Linked DNA regions of Promicromonospora sp. Populi. The protein of the gene in region 1 interacts with the protein of each later gene in a pairwise test. Links are inferred from orthologs where the notes say so. Each region holds a gene or a part of one and is shown in the gene's direction. Other genes may lie near its edges.

Region 1 (5,160 bases):
TCCGGGTAGCCCTCGACCTGCCCGAGCTCTCGCCGGCCCACCGGCTCGACCGCGGCACGGCGGGTGTGCTCGTCCTTACCGTTCGGCCCGAGGTGCGCGGCGCCTACCAGGAGGCGTTCGCCCGCCGCGCGGTGCGCAAGGTCTACGAGGCGGTGGCGCCTCTGGCGCCGTCGGGCAGCCTGGTGCAGTCGGAAGGTGCGGCGCAGTCGGGTGGTGCAGTGCAGTCGGGGAGTGTGGTGCCCGACGGCGTGCGGGTGGCCCGGGGCGAGTCCGTCACGGTCCGCAGCCGCATCGTGAAGCGGCGCGGCGTGACTCGCGCCGAGGAGGTGCCTGGCGAGCCGAACGCCGAGTCCCTGATCACCCTTGCCACCGCCGACGCGGCCCGCGGCCTGGGCCTCTACCGGCTGGAACCGCACACCGGCAAGACCCACCAGCTGCGCCTGCACATGGCCTCCCTCGGGCTGCCGATCCTGCACGACCCGTTCTGGCCCGAGCTGCGCGACACCGAGCCCGACGACTTCGACCGCCCGCTGCAGCTCCTGGCCCGCTCGCTGGAGCTCACCGACCCGCTGTCGGGGCGTCCCCGCCGCTTCGAGTCGCGCCGAACCCTGAGCGAGGCGCCCGTGTCAGAAAGCTCAAGTCGCGGGGGTGACCTGAGCGGCTGACCCGTCCGCTCGGAGGTGACAGGTGCAAGAATCTTGCAGATGAGCACCACCCCCGCCTACCCTGCGCGCGCCGTCGTGGATCTGGACGCGATCCGCGACAACGTGCGTGCCCTGCGGGCCATCGCACCGACCGCGCAGGTCATGGCCGTCGTCAAGGCCGACGCGTACGGGCACGGCCTCGCCCCCGTGGCCCGGGCGGCGCTCGCGGGCGGCGCGACCTGGCTGGGCGCTGCACAGAACGTGGAGGCGCTGGCCGTCCGAGCCGCCGTCGGGCCGGGACCGCGGATCCTGACCTGGCTCTCCGCACCCGGCGCACCCTTCGCCGAGCTCGTCCGGGCCGACGTCGACATCGCGATCGCCGCCGCCTGGGCCCTCGACGAGGTGGCCGACGGCGCCCGCGCGGCCGGCGGCACCGCCCGCGTGCACCTCAAGGTCGACTCCGGGCTGGGCCGCAACGGCATCACACCCGAGGACCTGCCGGCCGTGCTCGACCGGGCGGTGGCGCTGCAGCACGAGGGTGCGCTCGCCGTCGTCGGCGTCATGTCGCACTACGCGATCGCGGACGAGCCCGACGACCCGTCGGTGAAGATGCAGACCCACGCCTTCGAGGAGGCGATCCGCACCGTCGAGGCAGCCGGGCTGCCCATCGAGGTGCGGCACATCGCCAACTCCGCGGCCACCCTGACCAACCCCGCCGCGCACTACGACCTCGTGCGTCCGGGGATCGCCGTCTACGGGCTGTCCCCGGTGCCGCACCTGGGGGTGCCGAGCGACTACGGGCTGCGCCCCGCGATGACGCTGGAGGCCCGGCTCGCCACAGTGAAGCGCGTGCCCGCCGGCCACGGCGTCTCCTACGGCCACTTCTACATCACCACACAGGACACGGTGCTCGGCGTGATCCCGCTCGGCTACGCCGACGGGATCCCGCGCCACGCATCCGGCGGCTCGCTCGGCCCGGGCGGTCCCGTCCTCGTCGGCGGCGGGGTGGACGACGTCGCCGCCCCCGGCACCGGCCTCGGCACCGCCCGCGTGCTGCGCGTGGTCGGCCGGGTGTGCATGGACCAGATCATGCTCGACCTCGGGCCCTATGCCCCCGAGCAGGCCGGCGACGTGGTGACATTGTTCGGGGCGTCCGACGGGCTCGCCCGCGCCGGCGCGCCCAGCGCCGAGGACTGGGCCCAGGCCGCCGGCACCATCAGCTACGAGATCGTGACGCGCCTCGGCGCGCGGGTGCCGCGTGTGTACGCGGGCACCGCAGGAAGGGAGACCGCGTGAGCGGGGCAGTGAGTGGAACCGGCGAGACGGCCACGTCGTCGCGGGTGGTGACGTCGGAGGTCTCGACGTCGGACGTAGCGACATCGCAGGTGGTGAAGCTGGAGCTGGCCGACGCCGGCACGACGCGCGCGCTCGGCGCGGCCCTCGCCGCAGAGCTGCGCGCGGGGGACCTGGTGATCCTCACGGGTGACCTGGGGGCGGGCAAGACAACCCTGACCCAGGGCATCGGAGCGGCGCTGAACGTGCGCGGCCAGGTCGCGTCACCCACATTCATCGTGGCGCGCGAGCACCCGCCGCTGCCGCGCCCGGACGGATCGCGCGGGCCCGGGCTGGTGCACGTGGACGCCTACCGGCTCGGCGGGCTGAGCGAGCTCGACGCGCTCGACCTGGACTCCTCCCTCGAGGACTCCGTCACCGTCGTCGAATGGGGGCGTGGCCTGGCGGAGGCGCTCGCGGACGACCGGCTGGAGATCGACCTGGAACGCCCGCGGGGGGCGCCGTCGTTCGACCCGGGTGTGGCCGTCGAGGAGGACCCGGAGGCGGGGACCCGGCGGGTGACGATCCGCGCGGTCGGGCAGCGCTGGGCCGGTGTGGACCTCAAGGGAATTTTGGCCTGAGGGCTGGTTGCCCTGGATGAAAGATCACCCACTACTGGCGGAAATCACCCGCTGACTGAGCCCAAAGCTCTACTTTGGGTATGCGCTCTCCATTAAGTTCACCTCCGGTAGCCGCCGCCCTGGCGATTGCCAGGGGGAGGAACGTGATGGTGCACGACTTGACTTGGCCGCGCGTGTCGGGGGCCGCGTTAGCGTCGGCTCTCGTCTGTGCGACGACTCTGATGTCCCTGGTAGTTGGCTCGGTCGTGCCGGCCTCGGTGGCCACGGCGCTTGATGCTGCTGACACGACAAGCGCTGTCGCCGCGGTGGACGACGACGTCCCTGACGGTGCGCTGATCGAGTCGGGCAGCGGGCTCGAGGGCACTGACCCGCTGGAGGAGACCTCATCGGCCGAGGCCGAGGCGCTCGCCGAGGCTGCACAGACGGGAACGCCGGTCGAGGTCGTCGCCAAGAGGGGCGAGACCCGTGAGCTGTGGGCTCAGTCCGATGGTTCGATCGAGGTTCGGGAGTTTGTGTCCCCGAAGTGGACCCGCACCGAGGACGGCTGGGCCGAGATCGACCTCGATCTCACCGAGACACCGGACGGCGCGGTGTCACCCGTGGCGTCGACCGTCGACGTGCAGTTCTCTGGCGGGGGCGACGACCCGCTGGTGCGGATGACTCGTGCTGGTCGAGTGCTGGAGTGGACCTGGCCGGAGGCACTGTCTGAGCCCGTGCTCGCAGGAGACACGGTGACGTACCCCGAGGTCTTGGCGGGAGTCGATCTGCGGATGACCGCGGTCCCGGACGGGTTCTCGTCGTCACTGGTGGTCAAGACCGCAGAGGCGGCGGCATCGCCCGAGCTGGACGCTGTGACCTTCGGGATGCGGACGCAGGGCCTGGACGTCGATGTGACCGAGCAGAACGCGCTGGAGGTGCGGGATACCGCGTCGGATGCCCTGGTGTTCGAGGCGGCTCCTGCTTCGATGTGGTCCTCGGCGACTGCCTCGGAAGCGGGTACGAGCAGCCCTGCGTCCAGGATCAGTGCGGCGGCCGCGGACGCCGAGGACTCGCCTGCCGGCGAGGTTGCGCCCGTGGGAGTGAGCGTGTCGCCGGGTGGAGACGCGATCACGTTGACTCCGGACCAGGAGATGCTGTCGTCGCCGGACACGACCTTCCCTGTCGTGATCGACCCCTTGGTCAAGACTCCCCGTGCCGGTGGTTGGACAAGTCCGAACAAGTCCTGGCCGACGCAGTCGTACTGGCTTTTCAAGGGTGACTCGACGGCTGGCCTGGGCAACTGCGCCGGCTGGGCAGACTGCCCCGGCGGATCGATGTACCGGTTGATCTACCAGTTCGACACAGCCGGGTTCTTGGGCAAGCAGATCCTGAATGCGGAGTTCGTCGTCCGCAACACACATTCCGCAGTGTGCGAGGACCACCGGGTGAGTCTCTGGCGCACCAAGGCGATCAACAGTGCCACCACCTGGAACACGCAGGCCGCCGCTGGCTTCTGGGTCGAGCAGGTCGCGTCGGCGACGTTCAACTACGGCGGTTCCCAGAGTGGTTGCGCCCCGGCGGCCGATGCCGAGTTCGGTTTGACCTCCTACATGCAGCAGGTCGCGGACAACGGCACGAGCAAGTCGGTCGCTCTGGGTATGCAGGCGGCTTCGGAGACCGACAAGAACCACTGGAAGAAGTTCTCGCGGATGGGATTTCTGCGGGTTACGTACAACAGCACTCCGACGGTCGTGAAGCTGAGCCACATGGCGTTGACGTATGGCGGAGCGTGCGACGACTCGTCCGTGGACGCTCCGCTGCGAACGGGGCGGCTGGGGCTGCTGCGGGTGGCGTACGCAACCGATCCTGACCCCAGTGAGCGGATCCGGGTGCAGTTCAGGCTCGAACGCGCGGATGGCACAGAGTTCTGGACCGGGACCTCGACCGAGAAGCTCAAGCAGTCGCCGTTCGCGTTGTCGATGCCCTCCACCACGCCGAAGAACGCGCGGATGCAATGGTCGGTCCGGGTGTACGACGGACACCGGTACTCCGCGTGGTCGGCCCGGTGTCAGTTCGTGTACGACACCACATTGCCCGCGCCGCCACGGATCACGGCCCCGGAGTATCCGGAGACAGATCCGAGCGATCCGGATGCCATGCCGAACGACGGTGTGGGTGAGTACGGGTGGTTCACGATCGATTCCCCGAGCTGGGACGTGGTGAAGTACCGGTACCGCTTCAACGACGACCCGTACAAGACCGAAGAGGGCTCGTCTCTGACGATCGCGTACTTGCCCTTGGAACCGGGTGCGCATCAGCTGGTTGTCTCTGCGATCGACGGGGCGACCAATGACTCGTCGGCGACCTATACGTTCTGGGTGGCGCCCGGCCGGGACCAGGTGGGCAACTGGACATTCGACGAGCCGGTCGAGGGCGATCCGGTTCCGACCGGCTACACGGCTGGCGGTAATGCCACGGTTACCGCTCCAGAGGCTGATGCAAGGCTCCACGGCTCGCTGCTCGAGGTCGACGGCAATGGTGACTACGCGGTGTCCAGCGCCGGCAGGGTGAACACGTCGACACACTTCGCTGTGGAGGCGTGGGTCAAGCCGGACTCGGCGGCC
Region 2 (5,220 bases), 1.3 Mb from region 1 along the record:
CACGCCCACATCAGCGCCGTCGGGACCGTGCTGACCGTCGCCGTGCCGGTGCTCGTGTTCGTGCTGGCCGACTACACGCTGTTCTGGGTCCTGACCCGGTCCTTCGACACGCTGCACCTGTTCCTCGTCGTCGGCACCGTAGTGGTCCTCGCCGCGGCCGTCGGCGTCGCCGCGGCGGGCGCCCCCATGGCCTGGTCCCTGCTGCTGGTCATGCTCGCCCCGGTAGTGACGGTCGTCGGCTACGAGGTGCGCGGGCACGAGCACGTGGCGCGCCTGCTCGACGAGGGCGCCCCGTCCGGCGGAGCGCGCTGAGCGGCGGACTACTGACGTCGAGGCAGTAGCCTGCGCCTATGCGAGCAGCAGTGACGGTGCACATGGACGCGGACCCGGCAGCGGTCTGGAACCTGCTCAGCGACGTCACCCGGGTCGGTGAGCTGAGCCCCGAGACGTTCGAGGCCGAGTGGACCCACGGTGCGACGGGGCCCGCCGTCGGCGCGTTCTTCCGCGGGCACGTGCGGCGCAACGGAGTGGGGCCGGTGTACTGGACGCAGTGCAAGGTGACCCACTGCGAACCGGACCGCGACTTCGGCTTCACCGTGTACATGGGCGGCAAACGCCTGAACAACTGGCGCTACCAGCTGGTGCCGGCGGACGGTGGCACCGACGTCACCGAGTCGTTCGAGCTGGAGCCGCGGGGCGTGGCCCGGGTGTACTGGGCGGTGGCGGGCTGGCACCGTCGTCGGGCGAATGTGCGCGGGATGCGCCAGACCCTTGAGCGAGCCAGGGATATTGTCGAAGCGGGAACCTGAAGCGCCGGTACCCTTGACAGGTGACTATCCGCCTGTTTGACACCGCTGCGCGCGAGGTGCGCGACTTCACCCCCATCACCCCGGGCGAGGTCGGCATCTACCTGTGTGGCGCTACCGTCCAGGCACCCCCGCATGTAGGCCACCTCCGCCCGGTGATCGCGTTCGACGTGCTGCGTCGCTGGCTCACCCGCCGGGGCCTGAAGGTCACCCTGATCAGGAACGTCACCGACATCGACGACAAGGTGCTGGCCAAGTCGGCCGCGGCCGGCCGCGAGTGGTGGGCGCACGCCGCGCTGTACGAGCGCGTGTTCACCCAGGCGTACGACGCGCTCGGCGTGATCCCGCCCACCTACGAGCCGCGCGCCACCGGCAGCGTGCCCGAGATGGTCGCGCTCATGGAGCGGCTCGTCGAGAAGGGGCATGCCTACAGCACGGGCGAGGGCAACGTCTGGTTCGACGTCCACTCCTGGCCCGCCTACGGCGAGCTCACGCGGCAGAAGGTCGAGGACCTCAGCCCGGAGGAGGGCACGGAGGTCGTCGCGGACTCTGCGAGCGCGGCCAAGAAGAACCCGCACGACTTCGCGCTGTGGAAGGCCAACAAGCCGGGCGAGCCGGAGTCGGCGTCCTGGGACACCCCGTACGGGCCCGGCCGCCCCGGCTGGCACCTGGAGTGCTCGGCGATGGCCCGCCGCTACCTGGGCGAGACCTTCGACATCCACGGCGGCGGCCTCGACCTGCGGTTCCCGCACCACGAGAACGAGCAGGCCCAGTCGCGGGCCGCGGGCTACGGGTTCGCGCAGCGCTGGATGCACGTCGCGTGGGTCACGCAGGCCGGCGTGAAGATGTCGAAGTCCCTGGGCAACGGCCTGCTGGTCAGCGAGCTGCTGAGCCAGGCCCCAGCGCCCGTAGTGCGGTACGCCCTGGCCGCCGTGCAGTACCGCTCCATGCTGGAGTGGGCGCCCGACACCCTCGACGAGGCCCGCACCACGTGGGAGCGCCTCTCGGGCTTCGTCGCGCGCGCCTCTGAGCGGGTGGGCGACGTCCCGGCGGAGGAGGTCGCCAAGGCGGACGTCCCCGAGGCGTTCGCTGCGGCCATGGACGACGACCTGAACGTGCCGCAGGCGCTCGCCGTCGTGCACGAGCACCTGCGGGCGGGCAACACCGCCCTCGCGTCCGGGACGGACGTCGTGGTGCGTGACGAGCTGGTGACGCTCCGTGCCATGCTCGACGTGCTGGGCCTCGACCCCGCGGACCCGCAGTGGGCGACGTCCACCGACGACCGGTACACCGCGGCCCTCGACGCTCTGGTCGAGGCCGAGCTCAAGGCCCGCGCGGACGCGCGGGCCGCGAAGGACTGGGCCACGTCCGACGCGATCCGGGACCGCCTGGCGGCGGCCGGGATCGAGGTCCAGGACTCCGCCGACGGCGCCCGCTGGGCGCTCTCCTGACTTTTTTCCGGTGGCCGAACTTGTCGCGGCCGCCTCTACCGAACACTGGGTGGTCTCGACAAGGTCGACCACCGGCTGAGAGACGAGACGACGATGGCAGGTAGCAACAACAACAGGCGGGCCGGCGCGGTGCGCAAGGCCGGCTCGAAGAAGGGCCCCCAGGTCGGCACCGGCGGCCACAGCCGCAAGGCGCTGCAGGGCAAGGGACCGACTCCCAAGGCGGAGGACCGCACGTATCACCCCGCGCACGAGCGCAAGCTCGCGGCGGAGCGGCGTGCGGCGGCTGCCGGACGGCGCCCGGGCGGCCCGGGCGGTCGTGGCGCGGGCCGCAAGGACGGATCGGCGACCGAGGTCGTCACCGGGCGCAACGCGGTGCTGGAGGCGCTGCGCGCCGAGATGCCCGTCGAGGGCATCTACCTGGCCACCCACCTGGACGCGGACGACCGCACCCAGGAGATCCTGGAGATCGCGCACACGCGCAGCCACCCCATGTTCGAGGCGTCGCGCCTCGACCTGGACAAGATCACCGAAGGCGCCGTGCACCAGGGCGTCGCGATGAAGGTGCCGCCGTACGACTACAAGGACGCCGAGGACCTGCTCGACGCCGCGGCCGAGGCCGGCGAGGCGCCGCTGATCGTGGCGCTCGACAGCGTGACCGACCCGCGCAACCTCGGGGCGGTGCTCCGGTCCGCCGGGGCGTTCGGCGCGCACGGTGTGCTGGTGCCGGAGCGGCGCGCGGCCGGCGTGACGGCGTCGGCCTGGAAGGTGTCGGCGGGCGCGGCGGCGCGGGTGCCGGTGGCGCGTGCGACCAACCTGGCCCGTGAGCTCGGCGAGCTGAAGAAGTCCGGCTGCTTCGTGGTGGGGCTCGACGCCGGCGGCGACATGCAGGTGGGCGAGCTCGCCTACGCCACCGACCCGCTGGTGCTCGTCGTGGGCTCGGAGGGGAAGGGCCTGTCCCGCCTGGTGCGCGAGGTGTGCGACGCGGTGGTGTCCATCCCGATCGCGGCCACCACGGAGTCGCTGAACGCCGCGGTGGCCGCCGGGATCACCCTGTACGAGGTGGCGAAGCAGCGCGCCCAGGCGAGCTAGGACTCGAAAGCTAAGCCTCGAGCTCGGCCTCTTCCTCTTCCGCTTCGCCGGGAGCGAGGCCGAGCACGGCGTCCTCGTCGGGGCGGTGCCGCAGCACGTTCTCGACGTAGGACTCGGCGGCCTCGGGCAGCGGGATGTCCCGCTGTGCCTGCTGTGAGATGTACCAGCGGTGGTCGAGGATCTCGTGGAACAGCTGCGCGGGCTCCAGCTTGCGGCGCAGCTCGCGCGGCACGGCGTCGATTGTCGGGCGGAACACCTGGCGCACCCAGGCGTGCGCCACTATCTGCTCCTGGTCGTTCTGCCGGTCGGTAGCGGCCTGGTAGCTGTCCAGGTCGTTGAGCATGCGGCGCGCCTGGTTCTCCTGGACGTCCAGCCCCGTGAGGCGCAGCAGCCGACGGGAGTGGTGCCCGGCGTCAACCACCTTGGGCTGGATGCGCACCTTGGTGCCGTCGATGTCCGTGGTGATCTCGAGCTCGCCCACGTCGAAGCCGAGGTCGTTGAGCCGCTCGATGCGGGCGGCCACGCGCCAGCGGTCCCCGCGGTCGAACGCCTCCGAGACCGTGAGGGCCTCCCACAGCTCGTTGTAGCGCTCCACGAGGGCGTCGCCGATCGCCACCTCGTCCACGTCCTCGTCGAGCAGCTCGCCCGCGGCGAGGTCCATGAGCTCGCCGATGATGTTGGTGCGCGCCAGGTCGACGTCGTAGTTGCGCTGGCCGTTCGTCAGGGTGCGGTGCAGGTCGCCGGTCTCGGCGTCGACCAGGTAGGCGGCGAAAGTCTCGGCGTCGCGCCGGAAGAGGGTGTTCGACAGCGACACGTCGCCCCAGTAGAAGCCCACCAGGTGCAGGCGGACCAGGAGCACCGCCAGGGCGTCGATGAGGCGCGTGGCGGTGTCGGGGCGCAGGTCCTGGCTGAACAGGGCGCGGTAGGGCAGGGAGAACTGCAGGTGCTCGGTGACGAGCACTGCCTCGAGCCGTTCGCCATCGGGCGCCCTGCGGCCCGTGATGACGCCCACGGGCACTACCGAGGGCACCTCGATACGGTGCAGCTGGCGGAGCAGCTCGTACTCGCGGTAGGCGACGGTCTCGCCGATCTCCTTGATCGCTATGACGCGGCCGGAGTGGTTCACGAACCGGACCACGTGCCGCGAGATTCCCTGGGGCAGTGCGGCCAGGACGTCCTCGGGCCACTCGGCCAGCGGCACGTCCCACGGGAGGTCCAGCAGCGCGGGGTCAGGTGCGACCGCGGTGATCTGGAGATTCTGCTGGGGCATGGGCACCATTCTGCGCTGGGCCGGCCACTCGGCCGGGGAGGCCGGGGCTTCCGCCGGGGCGGAGCGAAAAAAGGCCTACGGGGTGTGTTGCTGTGCGGGACAGACGTCCATGCACAGCAACACACCCCGAGGAGGTAACCGTTCCCTCAGCGAGCTGAGGAATCAGGCGGTACCTGTGCCTGCTCAGCCGAGACGCTCACCCGAGGTCGCGGAGAACACGTGCGAGTGACCGGACTGGATCGAGACGGCGATGACGTCGCCCTTGTCCGGCACGCTGCGCGGGTCGATCCGCACGATGAGCTGGTTGGTCTCACCGGCGGTCAGGTTGACGTCGGCGGCGTCGCCCTTGAGCGAGCCGTAGACGAACGCGTCCGAGCCGAGCTCCTCGACGAGGTTGACCTCGACGTCGAACGAGCCGGCGGTGCCGACGGGGACGACGTCGAGCGCCTCGGGACGGAAGCCCAGGGTCACCTTGCCGTTGTCGGACTCGGGGATCCCGCTCGCGATGGACCGCTCGAGCGGCACGCTGGCCGAGCCGACCTTGACGCTGCCGTCCTTGACGTCGAACGTGCCGATGTTCATGGCGGGCGAGCCGATGAAGCCG

Evidence for each region. Proteins that work in one complex are often made in the same cells at the same time.
Region 2: the proteins of tsaE (region 1) and rlmB interact in binary tests that used the Escherichia coli proteins (3 or more experiments, as listed by UniProt). The link is inferred for Promicromonospora sp. Populi from one-to-one orthologs.

Annotation. Positions count from the first base shown.
Region 1 is NZ_CP163528.1:4,427,047-4,432,206, forward strand. Bases 847-3,772 are described here. They hold tsaE (tRNA (adenosine(37)-N6)-threonylcarbamoyltransferase complex ATPase subunit type 1 TsaE), read left to right. Parts: upstream 847-1,987; coding sequence 1,988-2,557; downstream 2,558-3,772. Other genes in these bases: alr (alanine racemase), read left to right, coding at 847-1,940; AB1046_RS20100 (LamG domain-containing protein), read left to right, coding at 2,704-3,772. In the rest of the region: AB1046_RS20085 (pseudouridine synthase), read left to right, coding at 1-665; more of alr, read left to right, coding at 705-846; more of AB1046_RS20100, read left to right, coding at 3,773-5,160. UniProt on the Escherichia coli protein: Required for the formation of a threonylcarbamoyl group on adenosine at position 37 (t(6)A37) in tRNAs that read codons beginning with adenine.
Region 2 is NZ_CP163528.1:3,134,877-3,140,096, reverse strand. Bases 1,363-4,348 are described here. They hold rlmB (23S rRNA (guanosine(2251)-2'-O)-methyltransferase RlmB), read left to right. Parts: upstream 1,363-2,350; coding sequence 2,351-3,346; downstream 3,347-4,348. Other genes in these bases: AB1046_RS14145 (DUF4032 domain-containing protein), read right to left, coding at 3,357-4,348; cysS (cysteine--tRNA ligase), read left to right, coding at 1,363-2,257. Also shown: AB1046_RS14165 (low temperature requirement protein A), read left to right, coding at 1-312; AB1046_RS14160 (SRPBCC family protein), read left to right, coding at 351-809; more of cysS, read left to right, coding at 830-1,362; more of AB1046_RS14145, read right to left, coding at 4,349-4,625; AB1046_RS14140 (ABC transporter ATP-binding protein), read right to left, coding at 4,800-5,220. UniProt on the Escherichia coli protein: Specifically methylates the ribose of guanosine 2251 in 23S rRNA.